4 regions of the Janthinobacterium sp. PSPC3-1 genome follow, and region 2 is predicted to be linked to each of the others. Evidence: predicted binding sites of a transcription regulator. Region 2 holds the regulator's gene; each other region holds the start of a gene.
The links. Region 2 encodes FNR, which switches genes on or off when oxygen is low (the NO sensors DNR and NnrR bind a similar motif). Its sites were predicted from a motif close to TTGATNNNNATCAA; they were not measured.
Positions count from the first base shown of each region.

Region 1 (3,195 bases), on a different contig from region 2:
CCACGGCGGCGTATCCATCGTCACCAGCAGCTGGGCCGTGCGTCCCGTCAGCAGCTGCGCCGGGAAGGCCTTGCCGGGACGGTATTGGAAGGCATAGCCGGGCAGGAACACGCGGTCGACAAAGCCCTTCAGCAGGGCCGGCGCGCCGCCCCACCAGATCGGATAAACGAAGACCAGGTGCCCGGCCCAGCTGATTGCTTCCTGCGCGGCCAGCAGGTCCGCTTCCAGCGGCTGCACCTGGCGGTAGCCCTGGTGCAGGATGGGGTCAAAATCCAGCTGGCCCAGGCGCAGTTCGCGCACCTCGTGGCCGGCCGCCCGCGCGGTGTCGAGATAGGCGTCGGCCAGGGCGGCGCAGAAACTGTCGTTCGATGGGTGGCCGAGGATGACCAGGATACGTGTGCGCATGAGGGCGGCTTTCATGAAATGAGCAGTGCCCATCATGAGGCCTGCCCCTGGGGGCAGAGTCAAGCGCGTTGCAGGCAATCCTTGATTTCCCCATCGATGGCCAGCAAGCGCGCATCGAGTGCTTGCAGCCGGGCGATCTCTTCCTGCAGCTGCGAGCGCTTGGCGGCGATATGCCGGCCCAGCGCGGCCCAGTCGGTGTCAATGCCGGCCAGGATGGGCAGCAGTTCGGCCAGCCGGAAGCCCAGCGCCTGCGCCTGGCGGATCAGGGTCACCTGCGCCAGGTCCTGCTGCGAGTAGCGGCGGTAGGCGCCGGCCCGCCGCACTTCACCCAGCAGGCCCAGCGCTTCGTAGTGGCGCAGGGCCTTGGGGGTGGCGCCCGTCAGGCGCGCCAGTTCTCCGATATACATGCGGCATCCTTTCAACGTTGCCGCATTGTATAGCCTGGCCGCGAGGCCGCCTTCAGGGCTTGCGTGGAGGAACTTTTTTTGCCGTGCAGTCGGCGCAGGTGCCGTACAGCGACAAGGCGTGCTCATGCAGCACGAAGCCGCGCTCGGTGGCAATTTCGTGCTGGCGCAATTCGATGCCCTCGTCGACGAATTCATCGACCTTGCCGCAGCCGGTGCAGACCAGGTGGTCATGGTGCTGGCCTTGGTTCAGTTCGAATACGGCATGGCCCGATTCGAAATGGCGGCGAAACAGAATGCCCGCTTCGGCAAATTGCATCAGCACCCGGTAGATGGTGGCCAGGCCCACATCGATCTTTTCAGCCAGCAAGAGTTTATAGACATCGTCCGCACTCAGGTGCTTGATTGTTCCTTCTTGAAACAGCTGCAGAATCCGCAGGCGCGGTATCGTTACTTTCAGCCCCGATTCACGCAGTTCCCTCAATATATCCATGTCTCCCATCCCTTATATGAACGCCAGGTAAGGGCATATTATATCGCAAATGATAATCATTACTATTCTCATTTGTTGAGTGCGCCGGCTTGACCTTACCTTGCGACGCATCATTTTTTTGACCTGTGCAAGGAAAACTGGGGCCATTTTCTGCCTTCCGGCACTATTTGATGTGGATCAAAGTTTTTGCTGCACCGCACTCTTAGACTTCGCTGCGTTACTTAACGACAAAAAAGAGGGAAACAGAATGAAAAAGTCCGCAACTAAAGCAGCAATCGTTTTGGCCGCCATCGGCGCATTCGCCGGCAACGCAATGGCACAGGAAAGCCCATGGCTGGTCCGCGCCCGTGTGGTGCAAATCGATACGGCCAACAAATCTGCTCCTGTTGGTGGCGTCGGTGCATCCGACCGTATTCACGTCAGCGACAAAACGATCCCTGAAATCGATATCTCGTATTTCTTTACCCCCAATATCGCTGCTGAACTGATCCTGACCTACCCGCAAAAACACGACGTCAAACTTGACGGCGCCAAGATCGGCACCTTCAAGCACTTGCCGCCGACCCTGTCGCTGCAATACCACTTCATGCCCGAGAAACAATTCAGCCCGTATGTGGGCGCCGGCGTGAACTACACCAATATCTCCGACGTGAAACTGCTGGGTGGCGCCGGCCGCCTGGAACACGACAGCTGGGGTTACTCGCTGCAAGCCGGTGTCGACTACAAACTCGACAAAAACTGGTCGCTGAACTTCGACGTCAAGAAAGTGCAGATCCAGAGCGACGTGTTCATCAGCGGCGCGAAAGTCAGCAAAGTCAAGGTTGATCCATATCTGTTCGGCGTTGGCGTGGGGTATCGTTTCTAAGCTTTACCGTCTCGTCACAATCCGGCTGCTATCAGCCGGATTTTTTTTGCCCGTTTTTTCTTGCCGCCGCATACAATTTACATTTGTGATCAAACGAGACCACCATGCCTTTGAGTTCCTACCTGAATACCCGCCCAGTTCTCGGTGAGCGCGTCTACCTGCACGACACGGCCCAGGTGATCGGCGATGTACGGATCGGCGACGACTGTTCGATCTGGTGCAATAGCGTGCTGCGCGGCGACGTCAACCGCATCGTGATCGGCGAGGGCAGCAATATCCAGGATTTTTCCATGGGCCATGTGTCGCATAAAAATGCCGCCAAGCCCGACGGCTCGCCCTTGACCATCGGCAAATACGTGACCATCGGCCACTCGGTGATCCTGCACGGCTGCACCATCGGCGACGAATGCCTGATCGGCATGGGCAGCATCGTGATGGATGACGTGGTGGTGGAGAAAAACGTGATGCTGGGCGCCGGCAGCCTGGTGTCGCCGGGCAAGGTGCTGGAAAGCGGCCACCTGTACGTGGGCCGGCCGGCCGTCAAGGTGCGCGCGTTGACCGAGGCCGAGATCGCCTACCTGGGCTACTCGGCCGAGCACTATGTGCGCGTGAAGAACAATTACCTGGCGGGCAGGGACGACGCCTGACGGCCGCCGTCCGCTGCCATCATCAAGCCTGCGGTGCTGCCGCAGGCTGCGTGTACTTGTCGAAGTTGGCGATATAGTCGTTGAAGTTATCGGTCAGCATGCGTTTATATTGTTCCGTGAAAAAGGCGACGGCGTCGTCTTTTTCCAGCTGCATCTTGCTGACATCGTTGGTCTTGCTGGCCACCAGGAAGGCGTTGAAGCGGGCTGCCGCGTACAGCAGCGAGGTCGCCACTTCGTTGGCCGGGCTGTGCATGCATTGCTCGTTGGCCAGGGCGATGGCCTGGTCGGCGCGTTCCCAGAACTCGGGGCCTGGCGTGGGTTTGGTGGTCGGTGCGTTCATGGAATTCCTTATCAAAGTGCGCGCCAGTCTACACAGGGCAC
Region 1 covers NZ_JAFCTQ010000003.1:185,767-188,961, forward strand. The annotation lists gene ACP7B7_RS05375 (NAD(P)H-dependent oxidoreductase) at 1-405, opposite strand, end outside; gene ACP7B7_RS05380 (MerR family transcriptional regulator) at 465-812, opposite strand; gene fur (ferric iron uptake transcriptional regulator) at 865-1,302, opposite strand; gene ACP7B7_RS05390 (OmpW/AlkL family protein) at 1,550-2,167, shown strand; gene ACP7B7_RS05395 (gamma carbonic anhydrase family protein) at 2,272-2,814, shown strand; gene ACP7B7_RS05400 (DUF3144 domain-containing protein) at 2,837-3,154, opposite strand.
Region 1: ACP7B7_RS05390 (OmpW/AlkL family protein) is a predicted target of FNR. The motif match lies at 1,470-1,483, and genes of this name have one in related genera.

Region 2 (3,195 bases):
AGTTCGCCGATTTCATCGCGCTGCTCGACCGGCAGCGGCGTGAAGCGCTGGCCGCTGCTGCGCAGGGCCAGCAGGGTATCGCGCAGGCGCACCAGCGGCGACAGCAGCCGCACCGTGACCCAGCCCAATACCAGCGCTGCCAGCAGCGAGGCGCAGGCGCTCCACAGCACCAGCCGGTACAGCACGCCATCGAAGGGCTCGAAGGCGTCATCGATGGGCAGCGAGGCCGCCAGCAGCCAGTTCACCGATTTCAAATGCTTGAAGCTGTTGACAGCATTGATGCCACGGCTGTTGGTGCTGACCATGCTGCCTTCGCCGCCGCGCGCGATCAGCTCGCTGGTGGCCGGATTGGCGTTGGCTGCGCGCGGCTGCAGCAGCTTGGCAGGATCGGGATGCAGCACGTACAGCGGCACCTTGCCTTGCGTGAGGATGAAGTAATAGCCGTTCTTGCCGACCTTGGTCGTGCGCAGGTCGCCCAGCAGGTTGTCCTTGTACAGGCGCAGCACGCCGATCACGATGCCGGCCACTTCACCGTTGGCGCCCAGCACCGGCGCGACCATCTGCACGATCGGCATCCCGCTTTTCTTGCCCAGCAAGGGTTCGGTGATCATCGGCTGGCGCGTGCGCATGACGGTGCGGAAATAGTCGCGGTCGCCCACCTCGACGCCGCTGCGGCCCGGTACTTCGGGCACGTCGCTGATCACCTTGCCGCGCGCATCGAGCACCAGCACGTCGTCGAACAGGGCCAGCATGGCGCGCTGCTCATAGTACTGGCGCAACTGGGCCGGCTGCGCCATCAGCGCGGCCGGCTGGCGGCGCGCCGTTTCGCTGATCACGTCGAGCAGCATGCCGAGCTTGTCGTCGAGTTCCTCGGCGGTGCGGTCGATCATCGCCGTCTGCTGGCTTAATAGTACCTTGGTGAAATCGTCGCGCATGCGCTGCACTTGCACCAGGGTCACCAGGGCGATCATGGCGATCGAGGTCAGGCTGGTGGCCAGCGCGACTTTTGCTTTAATGCCCAGAGGCTTCATCATTTCCTTATCCTTGGCAAACGGGCAAGCGGCACAAGCGCGCTGCGAGAGATGCTATGAGGAATTCTCCTATCAATACATCAACTTGGCAAGCGTGTGCTTGTGGCGGGGTTGCCATGAAAATAAATGACGAAAGTCGTTTATTCGGCGTATTTCGCCGAAATTGGCACACTACCTCTGCATATACAGTAAACTTGTTGTTGTATTTTATAAAAGGTACTCACCATGACACCAGAGCTCTTGACGCCAACCCTGCCCACCGTGAACGTGGAAGTGTTGCGTGCGCGTTGCGCGACGTGCAGCATGCACCAGTTGTGTCTGCCCATGGGACTCGATGTGGGTGACATGGACCGTCTCGACCAGATTATCGGCCGGCGCCGCAAGGTGGTGCGCGGCGCCTCGCTGTTCCGTATCGGCGACGCGTTCCAGAACCTGTATGCGATCCGCCTCGGTCATTTCAAGACCTACCAGATCAACCAGGGTGGCGAAGAACAGGTGACCGGTTTCCAGATGGCCGGCGAACTGCTGGGCATGGACGCCATCAGCGCCGATCGCCATCATTGCAATGCGGTGGCGCTGGAAGACAGCGAAGTGTGTGAAATTCCATTTTCCAGCCTGGAACAATTGCTGGGCAATATGCCGACCCTGCTGCGCCATTTCCACCGCATGATGAGCCAGGAAATCACGCGCGAGCAAAGCGTGATGCTATTGCTGGGCAATATGCAGGCGACGCAGCGCTTTGCCGCCTTTATCGTCAACCTGGCATCGCGCTATGAAGCGCGCGGCTATTCGGGCAGCAATTTCCAGCTGCGCATGTCGCGCGAGGAAATTGGCAACTACCTGGGCCTGACGATCGAAAGCATCAGCCGTTTGCTGTCGAAATTCAAGAAGGAAGGCTGGCTGCGCGTGTCGAACCGCGAGATTGAAATCCTGCAGCCGGCCAAACTCAAGGCGATTACGGCCGGCACCGACGTCTGCAAATAATTACAGTTCCTTGTCGGCCTGGATGGTGATGTCGCGCTGGGCCGGCCAGGTCCAGATGCCCGACAGGCGCCACACGCGCTGCTGGTCTTCCACCAGCACCTGCCAGCGGCTGCGTTCGAGCATCGGCAGCGATACCGAAAAATTGCCGTCCGCATCGGGCTGCACCATCAGCCGGATATCTTTTTCCGGCAAGGTGGCGTGCGCCAGGTGCAGCAGCAAAGGCTGTTGGTAGGCCTTGCCGAAACTGTGCACGGAACCGGTGATGCGCGATTGCGCCACGTCGTAGGCCAGGCTGGTATCCATCGCCAGGTCGCTGGCGACGGTGTCGCGGCGCAAGTCCTGGTTGATCGCCTTGCCTTTCTTGTAGTAGTCGCCCACCACCAGCGCATCGGGTTGCGTAAACGCGATGTACCCCATGAAGCTGCCGACGACGACCGACAGGCCGGGGCCGATCATCAGCAGCCAAGGCCAGCGGTGCTTGTACCAGGGATCGACGGGAGCTTGCAGTTTGGCGGTCTTGGACATGGGTGTTTCTCCTGATTCAACACGGCGCCAGGCAAGGCCAGGCGCCGCTTCTTGGTTTAACGCGGCACGATGAATACCGCGCTTTCGCGCACATGCAAGGACGGATCGTCGAGCGACTGCAGCTCGATATGGATCTTGTTCGAGCCCTTCTCGCCGACGCCGTGCGGCACGCGCAAACGCACCGGCCAGCCCAGCGTTTCGGTCGGCTGCAGGGTCACTTCCTCGCGCGTGACCAGGCTCAAGCCTGGCAAGCCGGACACGCCGATCCTGAAGTGCTGCTGCTCTTCCGAGGTGTTCATGATCTGCAGGCGATACACGTTTTCGATCATGCCGTCTTCGACTTCGCGGCCCATCGAACCCCGGTCGCGGATGACGTCCATTTTCAGGGGCGTGCGCAGGAACAGCGAGGTACAGACGGCGATGATGATCAGCCCCAGGATCGAGGTGTAGATCAGCACGCGCGGGCGCATGGCGCGCCGGCGGATCTGCTTCGAGCTGAAGTTGTTTTCCATCGCATGGTCGGTGCTGTAGCGGATCAGCCCGCGCGGCCGCTCGACCTTGTCCATCACGCTGTTGCAGGCGTCGACGCAGGCGGCGCAGCCGATGCATTCATATTGCAGGCCGTTGCGGATATCGATGCCGGTCGGACACACCT
Region 2 covers NZ_JAFCTQ010000031.1:64,321-67,515, reverse strand. The annotation lists gene ACP7B7_RS24600 (response regulator) at 1-1,034, opposite strand, end outside; gene fnr (fumarate/nitrate reduction transcriptional regulator Fnr) at 1,257-2,015, shown strand; gene ACP7B7_RS24590 (FixH family protein) at 2,016-2,540, opposite strand; gene ccoG (cytochrome c oxidase accessory protein CcoG) at 2,597-3,195, opposite strand, start outside.

Region 3 (3,195 bases), on a different contig from region 2:
TGGCGGCGATGGTTCTGGCGGCCGCCAGGGTTTCTTCCAGCAGCTTGTCGGCCGGCACCACGCGCGATACCAGGCCGATGCGTTCGGCTTCCACCGCGTCAATCGTGCGCGCCGTCAGCAGCAGGTCCATGGCCTTGGCCTTGCCGATGGCGCGCGGCAGGCGCTGCGTGCCACCTGCACCTGGTGTGACGCCGACCTTGATTTCCGGCTGGCCGAATTTGGCGCTGTCGGCAGCGATCAAAAAATCGCACATCATGGCCAGTTCGCAGCCGCCGCCCAGCGCATAGCCGGCCACCGCCCCCACCACCGGCTTGCGCACGCGCAGGATATGCTCCCAGTTGCGGCTGATATAGCCTTGTGTAAACGTGTCGGGATAGGTGTAGTCGGCCATGGCCGCGATATCGGCGCCGGCGGCAAACGCCTTTTCGCTGCCGGTCAGCACGATGCAGCCGATATTCTCGTCGGCGTCGAACTTGAGCAGCGCGTCGCCCAGCTCGTTCATCATGCGCTCGTTCAAGGCATTCAGGGCCTTGGGACGGTTCAGGCGTATCAGCGCGACTTTGTCCTGGATTTCGATGATCAGGTCTTCGTATTGCATGGTGTCTCCTCTTGATGAACGGTGCTGACGATTGTAGCGGCTAATGGCGGCGCCACTGCGGCAGCGCTGTTATTATTATCAACCTGCTCACCCACCTCGACGCGTGCCGTATTTTCTCCACCCTATTCCACTCTCTGACCAGCCGCCTGCGCGGTGACGGTTCCGCCGCCACCGTCAATTTCCGCCGCCTGTGGTTCAGCAACGGCCTCAATTGCTTTGGCGCCCAGATCACTTCGCTGGCCCTGCCTCTGTGCGCGGTATTGCTGCTGCATGCGACGCCGGAACAGATGGGCATCCTGGTCGCCTTGCAGGCGCTGCCGTTTGCGCTGTTCGGCCTGCCCGTCGGCGTGCTGCTGGACCGGCGCAGCAAGCATCCGATCATGCTGTTCAGCGAGAGCATGTCGGGCCTGGCGCTGGCCAGCGTGGCGGTGGCGTACTGGTGCGGCGTGCTGTCGATGCCGTGGCTGTATATCGTGGGTTTTATTATCGGCACCGGTTTCGTGGTCGGCGGCGGCGCCGAACAGGTGTTTTTGACTTTTCTCGTCGGGCGCGACGGCTTGATCGATGCGCAATCGAAATTTGCCGCCACGGAATCGGCCTCGCGCCTGATCGGACCGGGCATGGCGGGCGTGCTGGTGCAAACCCTGTCAGCGCCAGTCGCCATCCTGTGCACGGCCTGCGGCTATCTGATTTCCGTATTCAATTTGCGCGCCATGAGCGTGCGCGATCCGCGTCCCGCGCCGTCGCATAATCACCCCTTGCGCGATATTGCCGATGGGCTGCTGTTTGTCTGGCGCGAACCGCTGCTGCGCGCGCTGGCCTGGGGCGCCGGCGTCTGGCACTTTTTGTTTTACGCCAGCATGGCCTTGACGGTGCTGTTCGCCACGCATGACCTGGGCATGAGTCCCGGCGTGCTGGGCATGGCGCAAATGCTGGGCGGCGCCGGCGTGCTGGTCAGCGCCATCGTCGTCAAACCGCTGACGCGCCGTTATGGCGCCGGCAAGGTAATCCTGATCGGCCTGGCGTCGACCTCGCTGTGCTTCGTGCTGACGCCGGCGATACCGGCCAACCTGTTCGGCAGCGCCACCGCCAGTGCGGCGGCGTATGCCGTGCTGATGTTCTTTTTCGATTGCGGCGTGATGCTGTTCTTTATTCCCTACCTGGGCCTGCGCCAGAAAGTCACGCCCGACGCCATGCTGGGACGGATGACCTCGACCATGCGCTTTTTGACGGTGGCCACGGCGCCGCTGGGCGCGCTGGCGGCCGGCTGGGTGGCCGAGCACTTCGGCGTGCGCAGCGGCATGGCCTGCATCGCGGCCGGCAGCATCCTGCTCACGATCGCGATGGTGTGGGGCACGCCGCTACGCAAGGCGCGCGGCTGAAGCACAAAATCGATAGAGGGTGTATAAGATTGCTTTGCCGACACTATTCAACACGAAGCCGGCCAGACTTGATTTATATCAAGGATTTCCTCCGGGTAAATCCATAAGCTGCAAATATTTCCAAGGAGCACATTATGTTCAAGACGATCCTCTTCCCTACCGACGGCTCGCCGCTGTCCGACCAGGCCGCCAATACCGCCATCGCCTTCGCCCAATTGAACCAGGCCAAGCTGGTCGCCGTCAGCGTGGTGCAGCCATTTCCGTTTTCGCCGATGGCCGACGGCGGCATCGTGCTCGACGCCAGCCTGTACGAGCAGCAGATGAATGAATCGGCGCAGCGCGCGATCGAGAAAATCGGCGAGGCCGCGCGCGCCGCCAACGTGCCGTTCGAAGGCGTGGTCGCGCTGTCGCCCAGCCCGCACGAGGAAATCGTCAATACGGCGCAAGCCTATCAGTGCGACATCATCCTGATGGCCTCGCATGGCCGCAAGGGCCTGAACAAATTGTTCGTGGGCAGCGAAACACAAAAAGTGTTGGCGCATACCCACCTGCCTGTCATGGTATTGCGTTAAACATTACTGCAAGCACTACTGCGGCTGCTTCGGCAGCAGCACCCACACCATGCCGCTCTGCTTCATGCGGCCGGCATTCTCGGCCGCTTCCGCGCCGAAGCCAAAGAAATAATCGACCCGGATCGGCCCGCGGATGGCGCCGCCCGTGTCCTGCGCCATCACCAGGCGCTGCATCGGGATATCGCTGTTCGCCTGCGTGGTCGACAGGAACACGGGCACGCCCAGCGGCACGAAACGCGAGTCGATGGCCACCGAGCGCTGCGGCGTCAGCGGCACGCCCAGCGCGCCTTTCGGCCCCACCTTCGGATCGGGCAAGCGCTCTTCCTTGAAGAACACATAGCTGGGATTGGCGTTGAACAGCTCGTCCTTGCGGGTCGGATGGCCTGCGATCCAGGCCTTGATGCCCTGCGCCGAGGCCTGGCTCATGGTCAATTCTCCCTTGTCGACCAGGTAGCGGCCGATCGACTGGTAGGGATGGCCATTCTGATCCGCATAGGCCACGCGCACGGTTTCCTGGGTGTCGGTCAGCTGCACCCTGCCGCTGCCCTGCACCTGCAGAAAAAACGCTTCCACCTCATCGTCGACCCACAGCAATTCCTTGCCCGTCACGGAGGTGGCGCGCTCGATATCGGCGCGCGTGGCA
Region 3 covers NZ_JAFCTQ010000002.1:76,124-79,318, forward strand. The annotation lists gene ACP7B7_RS02550 (enoyl-CoA hydratase) at 1-598, opposite strand, end outside; gene ACP7B7_RS02555 (MFS transporter) at 787-1,980, shown strand; gene ACP7B7_RS02560 (universal stress protein) at 2,115-2,552, shown strand; gene ACP7B7_RS02565 (murein transglycosylase A) at 2,568-3,195, opposite strand, start outside.
Region 3: ACP7B7_RS02560 (universal stress protein) is a predicted target of FNR. The motif match lies at 2,049-2,062, and genes of this name have one in related genera.

Region 4 (3,195 bases), on a different contig from region 2:
CCACCTCCTGGCGAAACGATTGCTTGCCCGAGTCGCTGACATGGATTTTTTCTTCCACCGCGCGCAGGAAGCGCTCATCGGGCCGGCGTTCGTCACCGGTGATCGGGTCGCGCACCTGGCGGTTGTCCAGCATGGCTTCGACTTCATCGAGGTATTTGTCCAGCAAGTCCTGCGCCTCCTGCTCGAACGAGACGAACAGGGCCTTGTGCACGTCAGCCTTGACCCAGCGGTTATAAAAATCCTTGCGCGTGAGCACCAGGTAATCGATCCACTTGCGCTTGCGGCGCGGCTCGATGCGGGCGTCGTTCTCGATGCTGTCCTTCAGGGCCAGCAGCACGTCCATGGTGCTCAGGCTGTTGCGTTCGGCCGCGATAATCGCGTGCGACAGCGCATTGATCACGAAACGCGGCGACACGCCCGACAGCGCCTCGTCCTGGCCGGATTTGTCCCGTTCGCGCTCGCGCAAACGTCGCACCTCGGCCTGGTTCAGGTCTTCCACGTCTTCGCCGGCATGGATGCGCAGACGCTGCACCAGTTCGGCCTCTTTTTCGTCACCGTCCTGCAGGCGGCTCAGGATGGCGAACACGGCCGCCGCATGCAGCGCATGCGGGTCCAGGTGCACGGCGCGAAAGGCGGGCGCCGACAGGATCAGCTTGCGGTAGATGCGCGCTTCCTCGCGGTAATCGAGGGTGTACGGCACTTGCACGATGACCATGCGGTCAAGCAGGGCCTCGTTCTCGCTTTCCTGCACGAATTTGCGGAATTCGGCCAGGTTGGTATGGGCGATGATGGTTTCATCGAGGTAGATCAGCGGAAAACGCGAGACCTTGACGTTTTTTTCTTGCGTCAGCGTCAGCAGCAGATACAGGAATTCGCGCTTGACCTTGAGGATTTCGATCATTTCCAGCATGCCGCGGCTGGCCGCATACACGGCGCCCGACCAGGACCAGGCGCGCGGATCGCCCTCGTCGCCATACTGCGCCACCTTGGACAGGTCGACCGAACCGACCAGGTCGGCCAGGTCGGCGGTGGTCGGGTCGTGCGGCGCATAAGTGCCGATGCCGCAGCGGCCCGCCTCGGACAGCACGATGCGCTCGACCGGCATCTGCAAAAAGTCGCCCTGGTACTGCTCGTCCAGGCGCGCGCGGCAGTGCGGACACAGCTCGCCGTGCAGCGCGACGCCATAGCTGTCGCGAAAGTCGCTGCGCATGCCATCTGGCACCAGGTGCAGCGGCGATTCATGCACCGGGCAGCCGGCGATGCCATACAGCGCGCCGTCGTCGCTGTGGCTGTACGCTTCCAGGCCCCGCTTGAGCAGGATCACCAGGGTGGACTTGCCGCCCGAAGGCGGGCCCAGCAACAGCAGCATGCGCCGGCCCACTTCCGAGCCGGCCGCGGCTGCCTTGAAATAGGCGGCCACCCGGCCGATGGCGACATCGATGCCAAACAGCTCATCGTCGAACAGACTGCAGTGAAACTGGCCGCCGGCGTCGTCATGGCCGCTGGCGCGCAGCATGTCCCACACATATTCATGGGCACTGCGGCCCAGCAGGGCGGCGCGTCCGGGCAGCACCTGGGCCAGGAAATCGTCGAAGCGCCCGCTCCAGCCCACGGCGCGGTGGGCCTCGTTGAAGCCGGCCATGCCGCGCAGGAATTGCGCGCGCAGGACTTCGTTGCCGCCGTCCTGGTCCGCCACGCCGGTCGCCAGTGTCATCCGTGAGCTTGTCATGTTCCCCTTCCATGCGCCCTGCATGCGGTCGATGAAAGCAGTATAGGACGCTGGACCTGCGGGGATGCCTGATGTGGCTCAATTGAAAAAGCGGAACTATCGTGTATATACAATGCCCTGCCACCGGCGCGGCCGGGGCAGGGAACTGGCGGCCGGCTTTATTTGCTCAGGCGAGCAATCGCTTCGGCCACGCCGGCGCCATATTGCGGGTCGCACAGGGTGCAGTTGCCGATATGACGCTCCTTGACTTGCGTCGATGCACCCGAAATGGCGCGCGCCGTATTGTCGAACAGCGCTTGCTGCTGTTCCGGCGTCATCAGGCGGAACAGTGCCCGTGGCTGCGAATAATAATCTTCATCGACGCGGTGGTTCCAGTGATCGGCCGCACCTTCGATCGACAGCGGCGGCTCGCGGAAGTCCGGCTGTTCGGCCCATTCCTGGGCGCTGTTCGGCTCGTACGACAGGGTGCCGCCGTGGTTGCCGTCGACCCGCATCTGGCCGTCGCGGTGGTAGCTGTTGAACGGGCATTTCGGCGCGTTGACCGGGATCAGGCTGTGGTTCACGCCCAGGCGGTAGCGCTGTGCATCGCCATACGAGAACAGACGGCCTTGCAACATCTTGTCCGGCGAAAAGCTGATGCCCGGCACCACGTTGGCCGGGTTGAAGGCGGCCTGTTCGACTTCGGCAAAGTGATTGTCGGCATTGCGGTTCAGTTCCAGCACGCCCACTTCGATCAAGGGATAGTCGCCGTGCGGCCACACCTTCGACAGGTCGAACGGGTTGATATGGTAGCTGCCCGCTTCGTGCTCGGGCATGATCTGCACGAACAGGGTCCAGCGCGGGAAATCCTTGTTTTCGATGCTCTCGTACAGGTCGCGGTGCGAGCTTTCGCGGTCCTTGCCGACCAGCGCCTCGGCTTCGGCGTCGGTCAGGTTGGCGATGCCTTGCTGGGTCTTGAAGGTGAACTTGACCCAGAAGCGCTCGTTTTGCGCATTCAGGAAGCTGAAGGTATGGCTGCCGAAACCGTGCATGTGGCGGAAGCTGCGCGGCAGGCCGCGGTCGCTCATCACCACGGTGATCTGGTGCAGCGCTTCGGGCAGCGAACTCCAGAAATCCCAGTTGCTGTTGGCGTTGCGCAAGCCGGTGCGCGGATCGCGCTTGATGGCGTGGTTCAGGTCGGGAAACTTGAGCGGGTCGCGCATGAAAAACACGGGCGTGTTATTGCCCACCAGGTCCCAGTTGCCTTCTTCCGTGTAGAACTTGAGGGCGAAACCGCGGATATCGCGTTCCGCATCGGCCGCGCCCCGTTCGCCGGCCACGGTCGAGAAGCGGGCGAACAGCGGCGTTTGCTTGCCGACCTGGCCGAAGATTTTGGCGCGCGTGTAGCGCGTGATGTCGTGCGTGACGGTAAACGTGCCGTAGGCGCCGGAACCCTTGGCGTGCATGCGGCGCTCGGGAATCACTTC
Region 4 covers NZ_JAFCTQ010000018.1:42,145-45,339, reverse strand. The annotation lists gene ACP7B7_RS18660 (serine protein kinase) at 1-1,729, opposite strand, end outside; gene ACP7B7_RS18655 (catalase) at 1,888-3,195, opposite strand, start outside.
Region 4: ACP7B7_RS18660 (serine protein kinase) is a predicted target of FNR. The motif match lies at 1,798-1,811, and genes of this name have one in related genera.